One region of the Stenotrophomonas sp. GL_101 genome, then DNA from elsewhere that is predicted to be linked to it. Evidence: riboswitches for the same ligand, from Rfam matches in the RefSeq annotation. Region 1 holds a riboswitch; the other holds the start of a gene.

Region 1 (5,728 bases):
CGATACCTCCTCGCTTACCGGCAGCAAGCCGGAACAGTACGGCCAGCTGCTGGCCCAGGCCCGCGCGCTGGTCCACGGCGAGCGCGACCGCATCGCCAATGCCGCCAACCTGTCGGCGCTGGTCTACCACGCCCTGCCGGAGCTGAATTGGGCCGGTTTCTACTTCTTCGACGGCACCGAACTGGTGGTCGGGCCGTTCCAGGGCCTGCCCGCCTGCGTGCGCATTCCGCTGGACAAGGGCGTGTGCGGGGCAGCGGCCAGCCAGCGCATCCCCCAGCGGATCGACGACGTGGAGGCTTTCCCCGGGCATATCGCCTGCGATTCGGCCTCGCGCTCGGAGCTGGTGCTGCCCTTGGTGAAGGGCGACACGCTGATCGGTGTATTCGATCTGGACAGCCCCTCGCTTGCGCGCTTCGACGCCGACGACCAGGCGGGAATGGAAGCGATCGCCGCGGTGTTCGTCGAGGCACTGGGATGAGCGTCAAGCTGCGCAACATCGGCCCCAAGAGCGCGGCCTGGCTGCGCCAGGTCGGTCTGCGTACGCCCGAGGAGCTGATGGCGATCGGCGCGGTGGACGCCTTCGTCAAGGTCCGTCGCGCCGGCTTCAAGCCCAGCCTGAACCTGCTTTATTCGCTGGAAGGTGCGCTGCAGGACTGCCACTGGCAGGAACTGCCGGAAGCACGCCGCATCGAGCTGGTCGCCGCCTACGACGCGATCATTGCCGACAAGCCGCTGAAGAAGGCCCCGCCGGCCTCCGGCCCGGTCTACGACCGCACCGCGCAGCACCGCGACGACGACAGCGACGTCTCGCCGCCGTTCGACGACGAGACGTCGTAGAGCCGGGCTCTGCCCGGCTGCTTCTACGCGGCGACACCACATCCGACGCCAGCCGGGCAAAGCCCGGCTCTACGCTGCCGATCAAGGCTGCTGCAGCTCCAGCAACTCGCCCCACAGCCGCTGGTCCTCACGCTCCACGCGCAGCTGCAGCCGCGTGCCGTGGTCGATGCGCAGCGCCCAGCACATCGCCATCGGCAGTCCGCACACCTGCGACAACACCATCCGCAGCGGGCCGCCGTGGCTGACGATCAGCGTTGCCACCGGCTCGGGGTCGTCCAGCAGCCGGTGCAGGCCGCGCGCGATGCGGCGTTCAAAATGGCCCCAGCTTTCGCCCTGCGGTGGCGGGTTGGCATGCGGATCCCGATGGAATGCCGACAACTGCGGCATCGGCAGATCGTGCAGTGCCTGGCCATCCCAATCGCCGAAATCCAGTTCTGCCCACTCCTCATCGGCGACCACCTCCACCCCGTGCGGCAACGCCAGCGCAGCGGCAGTGGCCAGCGCACGCTGGCGGGGGGAGCTCACTACGCGCTGCCACGCCAGCGCGGCATAGCGGTCGCACAGCGCGTCGGTGCTGCCAGGGTCCAGCGGCGGATCGCTGCGTCCATCCAGGTGCCCGTCGCGGCCGGTACTGGCATGGCGGACCAGGTCCAGGATCATGCCACCGCCCGCAGGGCCGACAGTGCCAGCATCGGCCGGCAAGGGTGCTGCAACCACGTCTGTTTCATCAGGACCACTTCGTAGAGCGAGGCGCATTCTAACCGCTCGGCCTGCATCGCCCTGGCGCATACCCTGCCGCGCCCACGCCTTTGCTCTACACTGCGCGCACTTTCAGGTGACCTGCGGCGCGTGCCGGCAGGTTGAAACGGGAAGCCGGTGACGCAGCAGACCCTTTGCTGCCACTCCGGCGCTGCCCCCGCAACGGTAAGCGTGGAAAACCCAGGCGATACGCCACTGTGCTGCGGCATGGGAAGGCGCCTGGGGCGATGGCCCAGCCATCGGCCCGCAAGCCCGGAGACCGGCCCGGAAGACGACTGGTTGCGATGCGGCGGGCATGGCGGCGGCAAGCGGCGCCGTGCGCGCCCGCCCACCGTCGAAGGCCCCTGCAGCGCGATCATCCCCACCCCTTGCCGCGCGGGCGTGCGCGGTGCATGGAGTCATCGATGAAGCTGCAAACCCGTGTTCTTTCTCTGGCCGTGCTGTCGGCCCTGCCCTTGCTGGCATCGGCCCAGGACCAAGCCACCGCACTGGACCAGGTCCTGGTCACCGCCACCCGTACGCCGATCGCCCTGCAGGACAGCATCTCGCCGGCGCAGGTGATCGACCGCGCCGAGATCGAGCGCAGCCAGGCACCGTCGCTGCAGGACCTGCTGCGCGGCCGTGCCGGCATCAACCTCAACAACAGCGGCGGCCCGGGCAAGCAGAGCTCGCTGTTCCTGCGCGGCACCAACTCGGCGCACACCCTGGTGCTGGTGGACGGCGTGCGCATCAATACCGGCGACCTCGGCCTGGCCATGATCCAGGACCTGCCGCTGGCGCAGATCGAGCGCGTGGAAATCGTGCGCGGCCCGCAGTCCAGCCTGTATGGCGCCGACGCGATCGGCGGGGTGATCCAGATCTTCACCCGCCGCAACACCGGCACCTTCGCCCCGCACCTGCAGCTGGGCGCCGGCAGCAACGGCCTGCGTGAGGCCAGCGGCGGCTTCGGTGGCAGCAGCGCGCGCGGCTGGTTCGGCACCGACATCGCCTACCAGCACACCGATGGCATCAACGCCTGCCGGGGTTCGGTATCGCCGTTCGCCGGCTGCGGTGCCGACGAACCCGACCGCGACGGCTACCGCAACCTGTCGATGAGCCTGCGCGGTGGTTACACCCTGACCGACAGCCTCAGCGTGGAAGGCACTGCGCTGCGCGCCGAAGGCGAAAACCACTACGACGGCTACTACAACTATTCGGAAACGCTGCAGCAGGTGCTGGGCGGCAAGGTCCGTTACAGCCCCAGCGAGCGCTTCAACCTGACCGTCAACGTCGGCCGCGCCGACAACGAGTCCGACAACTACAACGGCAGCACCTGGCTGGGCGCCGCACAGACCCACCGCAACAGCGCCTCGGTGCAGACCGACATCGGCCTGGCCGAAGGCCAACTGCTCAGCGCCGGCGTGGACTGGAGCCAGGACAACCTGGACGGCAGCAGTGCCGGCTACCTGGTCGACAGCCGCGACAACACCGGCGTGTTCGTGCAGTACCAGGGCCGCTTCGGCGCGCACCAGCTGCAGGCCAGCGCGCGCAACGACGACAACCAGCAGTTCGGCAACCACACCACCGGCAGCCTCGGCTGGGGCATGGAGCTGGGCGGCGGCTTCCGCCTCAACGCCAGCTACGGCACCGCGTTCAAGGCGCCGACCTTCAGCGATCTGTACGACCCGTGGAGCGGCGTGCCGACCCTGGACCCGGAAAAGTCGAAGAGCGCCAATCTCGGCATCGCCCAACAGGGTGACGGCTGGCGTTGGGGCCTGGACGTGTATGAAACGCGCATCGATGACCTGATCACCTTTGATGCCACCACTTTCATGATGTCGCAGGTGGAAAAGGCGCGCATCCGCGGTGCCGAACTGACCGGCTCGATCGTGCTGGCCGGGTTCGACGTGAGCGCGCAGCTGAGCCATACCGCCCCGCGCAACCGCACCGACGGCAGCGCGCAGTTCGACAACTGGCTGGCGCGCCGCGCACAGAACACCGCGCGCCTGGACATCGACCGCAGCTTCGGTGGCTTCCGCACCGGGCTCACCGTCAATGGTGCCGGCAAGCGCTACGACGATGCCGCCAACCGCGTGCAGCTGGCCGGCTACGGCACGCTGGACCTGCGCCTGGAGTATGCGATCAGCCGCGACTGGTCGGTACTGGGCCGGGTCAGCAACGTGTTCGACCGCGATTACGAAACGGTGGCCTGGTACAACCAGCCCGGCCGCGAGTACCGCCTGAGCGTGCGTTACCAGCCGAAATAAGCGCGCAGGACGGTGGCACCACCGCCGTCCCACCCCCGGTAGGTGCCGACCGTTGGTCGGCACACCCCATTGTCGCTGGTAGGTGCCGGCCGTTGGTCGGCACGCTTGTTAACCGCCGCCGATTACAGCGCCAGCAATTCCCGCAGATCGTCCATCACCGCCACGGCCTCGACGTTGTCCAGATCGAGCCCGCGCCGATACCCATAGCGCACCAGCGCCACCGGCATGCCCGCGTCCACGGCGGCGCGGTAATCGGTGATCGAATCGCCCACCATCAAGGCTGCCTCCGGTGCCACGCCGAACTGCGTTGCAATGTGCCGCAACGGCACGCCGCTGGGCTTGCGTTCGGCCAACGAATCCCCGCCCAGCACCAGCGCAAACTGCGCCTGCAGCCCGAAATGCTGCAGCAACGGGGCCACCAGCGCCGACGGCTTGTTGGTGCAGATCGCCAACGTCACGCCCTGCGCGTGCAGGGCCTGCAACGCGGGCGCCACGCCGTCGTACAGGCGCGGGCTGCGCAACAGGCACGCCTCGTAGTGGCGCATGAAACCCGGCATCACCGTGTCCAGGTCGATGGCGCTGCCGGCCGCATCGAACGCCTGCTCCACCAGCCGCCGAACGCCATCGCCGATCCAGGTCAGCACCGTGGATTCCGCTACAGGCGGCAACTGCCACTCCTGCAGCGTGCGGTTCAGGGCCTCGGCAATATCGGCCGCGCTGTCCACCAGCGTGCCGTCCAGATCGAACACCACCAACGGATACGGATAAGACAAGGTGCAACTCGCTTCAACGACGTGGGATGGCCATTGTACCGGGACGCCTTGCCCACTCAGATGCGCGCCAGAAAGGCCGGGCTGGCGAAGCGCTCCACCAGGAAATCCAGGAAACTGCGCATGATCGTCGGCAGCTGCCGACGTGACGCGTACACCGCGTGGATACCCATGCCCTCTACTTCATAGTCGGGCAATACCTCCACCAGCGCGCCACTGAGCAGCAACGGTGCGATCTGGTAAGTGGGCAACATCGCGATGCCGGCACCGGCACGCACCGCTTCCAGCAACAGCGATGCCTCGTTCGCACTGATGTTGCCGCCGACCGCCACCGCGATCGCACGGCCACCGCGCTGCAGGTGCCACACACTCCTGCCGACGTAATGGTGGGTCAGGCAATTGTGTGCCGCCAATTCGTCCGCACTGCCCGGCGTGCCTCGCGCGGCCAGGTACGACGGCGCCGCGCACAGCACCGACCGGCACGGTGCCAACCAGCGTGCGATCAACGCCGGATCGATCGCGCGCGAAATCCGCACCGCGATATCCACCCGCTCTTCCACCAGGTTGACCACCCGATCCACCAGCAACAGTTCCACCCGCGTCAGCGGATGGCGCTGGACGAACTCGGCCACCGCCGCGGCCAGGTGGATCTGCCCGAACGACACGCTCGCCGTTACCCGGATCAACCCGTGCGGTTCGGGGTTGTCACTGGCCAGCTCACCGTGCAGTTCTTCGCCAATGGCCAACATCTGCCGGAACCGCAGCAGCGCCGCTTCCCCCGGCGCGGTCAGGCTGATCCGTCGCGTGGTCCGGTGCAGCAGCCGCGCGCCCAGCCAGCGTTCCACCTCGGCCAGGTAGCGGGTCACCATCGCCCGCGACATCTCCAGTGCATCGGCCGCCGCAGTGAGGCTGCCGCGCTCGACCACCTCCACGAAGACATTCATTGCCGTCATCCGGTCCATTTGATCGTTCCGTGCAACAAATTAGGCCGTTATACGCGGTTTTTCGGTCGATTCCAGAAGCATACGCTGGCCTTCCTCCCACAACGGACCCACCCCATGAAAATTGCTCTCGTTGGTGCCACCGGCAACATCGGCCGCGAAATCGCCCGCCAGG
Region 2 (5,728 bases), 290 kb from region 1:
CCGCTTGGCCAAGTCCATCGACGTGAAGCAGACCCGCATCGGCGAGATCATCGCGGGCAGGCGCAGCATCACCGCCGACACCGCATTGCGACTGGCGCGCTTCTTCGGCACCAGCGAGGCCTTCTGGCTCAACCTGCAGATGGCCCATGACGCGGCCAAGGCCAGGGACGAACTGGCCGACGTCCTGGCGCGCATCGAACCGTACCACCACGCCGCCTGAGCGCCCGTTGGTCCACTTCCCTTCCTTCACGCAAGCGCGTGGATCGCCTCCGGTACCCGTTGGGACAGACAACGCTGGCAAGTGCGTTGGATCGTCCATGACCTTCGCCTCCCACCGCCTCGGTCTGATGCCCCCTTGACCATCGCCCGGCTTCGGCCTACCTTGTGCTCGTCGAAGGTATCCATCGCTTCATGCAGATGAAGGGATGGATTTAAACGGGAATCCGGTGAAGGCGCTTCACGCGCCCATTCCGGAGCTGCCCCGCAGCGGTGAATGGAAACGACTCCTGCCAACAGCACTGGGCCTCCGGGCCTGGGAAGCGGCAGGTACTAGGTAGGCGCATCGCGCCTGTGTCCATCAGCCCGAATACCGGCCCCGGCCGGGGACATGACCGTCCCCTGATTCGACCTGGAACGTCCGCGGGGAGGTTGCCGGGGCCTGCCGCCATGCCGCCAGCGTGGCGCTGCCCCCGTGCGTCCGCTCCACGACATCCGGTTCGCCCGCGGGGGCGAAGGTCGCTGGCGGGGCGGGCACGGCAGCAATGGCGTGGACGGCGCGCGGTTCCTTCGTTCCTCAATGCCCCTACGCAATGAGGACACGTTCCAATGATCACTGTTACCAATCTGGGTTTCCCGCGCATCGGCGCCAAACGCGAACTCAAGCGCGCGCTGGAAGCGTTCTGGGCCGGCCAGAGCAGCGCGCAGTCGCTGCAGGACACCGCCAGCACGCTGCGCGCCACGCACTGGCAGCTGCAGCGCGATGCCGGGGTGGATGTGCCGCCCAGCAACGACTTCAGCCTGTATGACCAGATGCTGGACGCGGCCTTCCTGGTCGATGCGATCCCGCAGCGCTACCGGGCGCTGGCCGATGCCGCCCCGCTGGACGGTTACTTCGCCATGGCCCGCGGCCTGCAGCGCGATGGCATCGACCTGCACGCGCTGGAAATGACCAAGTGGTTCGATACCAACTACCACTACCTGGTACCCGAACTGCATGCCGGCCAGACCTTCGCCCGGCGCGGCGACAAGCCGCTGGCCGAGTACCGGCAGGCGCGTGCGCTGGGCATCGAAACCCGACCGGTGCTGATCGGACCGGTAACCTTGCTGCTGCTGTCCAAGACCACCGATGGCAGCCGCGCGCTGGACCTGCTCGATGCGCTGCTGCCGGTGTACGTGCAACTGCTGGGCGAGCTGAAGGACGCCGGGGCGCAATGGGTGCAGCTGGATGAGCCGGCGCTGGTGCAGGACCTGGACGAGGCTGCCCGCGCCGCCTTTGCCCACGCCTACGCGGTGCTGGCCACGGCCGCGCGCCCGAAGGTACTGGTTGCCACCTATTTCGGCGCGCTGGACGACAACCTGGCACTTGCCGCATCGCTGCCGATCGACGGCCTGCACGTGGACCTGGTGCGCGCGCCGGAGCAGCTGGATGCGGTGATCAAGGCGCTGCCGCCGGGGCGCGTGCTGTCGGCCGGGTTGGTCAACGGCCGCAACATCTGGCGCACCCATCTGGACAACGCGCTGGTGCTGGCGCGTTATGCGCATGGCCACCTGGGCAGCGACGCGCTGTGGTTGGCACCGTCGTGTTCGCTGCTGCACAGCCCGGTCGACCTGGAGCAGGAAAAGAAGCTCGACGGGGAACTGCAGGGTTGGCTGGCATTCTCCAGGCAGAAGCTGCAGGAACTGCGCGTGCTGGCCGATGCCATCGATGCCCCGGCACGCGCCGAGGTCGCGCTGGCGCATTCCCGGGAGTGCATCGAATCGCGCCGTCGCTCGCCGCGCGTGCACAACCCCGCCGTGGCCGCGCGCCTGTCCGCACTCACCGCCGCCGACGCGCAGCGCCACAGCCGCTACCCGCAGCGCCACCTGGCCCAGGCCGCCGCCCTCAAGCTGCCGCGTTTCCCCACCACCACCATTGGTTCGTTCCCGCAGACCCTGGAAGTCCGTGAAGCGCGTGCGCGCAACAAGTCCGGCAAGCTGTCCGATGCCGACTACGATGCGTTCCTGGCCACCCAGACCGAACACTGCGTGCGGGTACAGGAGCAGATCGGGCTGGACGTGCTGGTGCACGGCGAATTCGAGCGCAACGACATGGTCGAATATTTCGGCGAACAGCTCGATGGCTTTGCCTTCACCAAGAACGGCTGGGTGCAGAGCTACGGCTCGCGCTGCGTGAAGCCGCCGCTGATCTTCGGCGATGTGACCCGCCCGCAGCCGATGACCGTGCGCTGGTCGCAATACGCGCAATCGCTCACCGACCGCCCGATGAAGGGCATGCTGACCGGCCCGGTGACGGTGCTGCAATGGTCGTTCGTGCGTGATGACCAGTCGCGTGCCGATACCTGCCGGCAGATTGCGCTGGCCCTGCGCGATGAGGTGCTGGACCTGGAGGCGGCGGGCATCGGGGTGATCCAGATCGACGAACCGGCGATCCGCGAAGGCCTGCCGTTGCGCCGTGCGCATTGGCGCGAGTACCTGGACTGGGCGGTGGAGGCGTTCCGGATCAGTGCCAGCGGGGTGCGCGATGCCACCCAGATCCACACCCACATGTGCTACTCGGAGTTCAACGACATCATCCATTCGGTAGCCGCGATGGATGCCGATGTGATCTCGATCGAGACCTCACGCTCGCGCATGGAGCTGCTGGATGCGTTCGTGCGCTTCCAGTATCCCAACGAGATCGGCCCGGGCGTGTACGACATCCACTCCCCGCGCGTGCCGGACAAGGAGGAAATGCTGGCGCTGCTGCGCAAGGCGGCCGAAGTACTCAAGCCCGAGCAGATCTGGGTCAATCCGGACTGCGGCCTGAAGACCCGCGGCTGGACGGAAACCCGCGCCGCGCTGGAGGCACTGGTGGCCGCGGCGCGCGAACTGCGCGCGGAGACCGCCGAGGCCAACGCGGCCTGATGGCCCTCCTGCACCGATGACCCCAAGGACCGCACCGCCGCCGTTGCCGGCGGTGCGGTCAACGAGAACTACATGACCACGCCGTTTGTCACCCCGATCGATCGCCCCACCCTGTCCCTGCCCGAGGGCCACACGAAACTGCTGCTGCATTCGTGCTGCGCGCCGTGCTCGGGCGAAGTGATGGAGGCCATTACCGCTTCCGGTATCGACTACACGATCTTCTTCTACAACCCCAATATCCACCCGGTGAAAGAATACGAACTGCGCAAGCAGGAGAACATCCGTTTCGCCGAGAAGCACGGCGTGCCGTTCGTGGACGCCGACTACGACACCGATAACTGGTTCAACCGTGCCCGCGGCATGGAGAAAGAGCCCGAGCGCGGCATCCGCTGCACGATGTGCTTTGACATGCGCTTCGTGCGCACCGCGCTGTACGCGCACGAGCACGGTTTCCCGGTGATCAGCAGTTCGCTGGGCATCTCGCGCTGGAAGGACATGAACCAGATCAACGACTGCGGCCACCGTGCCGCCGCGCACTACCCGGGCATCCAGTACTGGGACCACAACTGGCGCAAGGGCGGCGGCGCGGCGCGCATGGTGGAGATCAGCAAGCGCGAGCAGTTCTACCAGCAGGAATACTGCGGCTGCGTGTACTCACTGCGCGACGCCAACCGCCACCGCCGCGAGAATGGCCGCGAGCGGATCCAGATCGGGCTGCTGTATTACGGGCAGGACAACGCGGTACCCAAGGGCGATTGACGTTGGCGCGAGGGGCCGCCACGCTGGTTGCCCCTCCTGCGTCGTGTTGGACCTGCCATGACCGCCCTGCCTGCCGATGTGGCCCTGTTGGTGATCGACCTGCAACCGGACTTCATGCCCGGTGGCGCCCTGGCCTGCGAGCAGGGCGATGCGCTGGTAGCGCCGATTGCCGGCTTGCTGGCGCAGCGCCGGTACCGCACGGTGGTGGCCACCCAGGACTGGCACCCGGCCGACCATGCCTCCTTCGCCAGCCAGCATCCGGGGCACCTGCCGTTCGAGGCGATCCTGCTGCATGCACAACTGCAGACGCTGTGGCCGGACCACTGCGTGCAGGGCACGCCCGGCGCCGCCCTGCACGCGGGCGTGGACTGGGCCGTGGCCGACCTGATCCTGCGCAAGGGCAGCCGCCAGCAGGTGGATTCCTACAGCGCTTTCCGCGAAAACCACGGCCCCGACGGCAGCCGCCCCGCCACCGGCCTGGCCGGCTGGCTGCACGAGCGCGGCATCCGCGAAGTACATGTATGCGGGTTGGCGCGCGACTACTGCGTGCTGTGGAGTGCACAGGACGCGGTGAAATCCGGGTTCCGGGTCAAGTTCCTGTGGGACCTGACCCGGCCGGTGACCGAGGCCAACGACGGCATGGTGCGCGAGGCGTTGGCGAAGGCGAAGATCGCGGTCATCTGACAGACAAACCCGGTAGTGCCGGCCGCTGGCCGGCTCCCCGTAATCCCGAACGACACCAGGAGCCGGCCAGAAAGGCGTACCGACCAACGGTCGGTGCCTACCGGGTCAGACCGCATCCCGTATTGTCAGACCGCATTCCGCATCCTGCGTTCGGCATCCTGCGTTCGGCATCCCGCGTTCGGCACCGGCACCGCACCCCCAGTTCAGCGAAACACCACCGTGCGATGGCCGTTGCGCAGGATCCGGTGCTCCACATGCCGGCGCACCGCGCGCGCCAGTACCTGCGATTCGGTATCGCTGCCCAGCCGGACCAGATCACGCGGGGTCATCGCGTGGTCCACGCGCGCCACGTCCTGTTCGATGATCGGGCCTTCGTCCAGGTCTTCGGTGACGTAATGCGCGGTGGCGCCGATGATCTTGACCCCACGCGCGTGCGCCTGGTGGTACGGCTGGGCGCCCTTGAAGCTGGGCAGGAAGCTGTGGTGGATGTTGATCGCCCGGCCGGCCAGCGCCTGGCACAGCCGCGGCGACAGGATCTGCATGTAACGCGCCAGCACCACCAGATCGATCTGCTCGCGCTCGACCAGGTCGATGATCTGCTGCTCCTGCACGGCGCGGTTGTCGGCAGTCACCGGCAGGTGGTGGAACGGCACCCCGTAGGAGGTGGCCAGCGCGGAAAAGTCATCGTGGTTGGAGGCCACCGCGGCGATCTCCACCGGCAGCTGGCGGCTGTGCGTGCGAAACAGCAGGTCGTTCAGGCAATGCCCCTGCTTGCTGACCAGCACCAGCAGGCGTGCTTTGCGGCGGGCATCGTGCAGCTGCCAGTCCATCTGGAAGGCAGCAGCCAAGGTGCCCATCGCCGCTTCCACCTCGGCCAGCGCGCGATCAGCCGCCCGGTCGAAATGCACGCGCAGGAAGAAGCGACCGCTCTCATCGTCGCCAAACTGCTGGGCATCCAGGATGTTGCAGCCCAGCTCGAACAGCAGGCCGGACACACGATAGACAATCCCGGTACGGTCCGGGCATGACAGGGTAAGGATGGAATCAGGGCGCATCACACCAGTTTAAGCGAGAGCCGCAGGCCTGCGGAGGATGCTCTCAGATGCAACCAACGGCATCGCAAGCCGCGCACCCTCATCGCCGCTCAGTCCGGCGCCGGTTC

What was found. Region 1 has a riboswitch for cobalamin ahead of btuB (TonB-dependent vitamin B12 receptor). Riboswitches for the same ligand answer to the same signal wherever they lie in the genome.
Positions count from the first base shown of each region.
Region 2: linked by a shared signal. The riboswitch ahead of metE (5-methyltetrahydropteroyltriglutamate--homocysteine S-methyltransferase) and the one ahead of btuB (TonB-dependent vitamin B12 receptor) in region 1 are both predicted to bind cobalamin.

Region 1 covers NZ_CM174432.1:554,073-559,800, reverse strand. The annotation lists gene AC3IR9_RS02525 (GAF domain-containing protein) at 1-478, shown strand, start outside; gene AC3IR9_RS02520 (TfoX/Sxy family protein) at 475-837, shown strand; gene AC3IR9_RS02515 (histidine phosphatase family protein) at 919-1,497, opposite strand; cobalamin riboswitch at 1,654-1,878, shown strand; gene btuB (TonB-dependent vitamin B12 receptor) at 2,001-3,842, shown strand; gene gph (phosphoglycolate phosphatase) at 3,965-4,615, opposite strand; gene AC3IR9_RS02500 (LysR family transcriptional regulator) at 4,672-5,574, opposite strand; gene AC3IR9_RS02495 (NAD(P)-dependent oxidoreductase) at 5,671-5,728, shown strand, end outside.
Region 2 covers NZ_CM174432.1:259,557-265,284, reverse strand. The annotation lists gene AC3IR9_RS01145 (HigA family addiction module antitoxin) at 1-220, shown strand, start outside; cobalamin riboswitch at 379-612, shown strand; gene metE (5-methyltetrahydropteroyltriglutamate--homocysteine S-methyltransferase) at 826-3,123, shown strand; gene AC3IR9_RS01135 (epoxyqueuosine reductase QueH) at 3,196-3,882, shown strand; gene pncA (bifunctional nicotinamidase/pyrazinamidase) at 3,940-4,566, shown strand; gene purU (formyltetrahydrofolate deformylase) at 4,770-5,621, opposite strand; gene AC3IR9_RS01120 (hypothetical protein) at 5,711-5,728, opposite strand, start outside.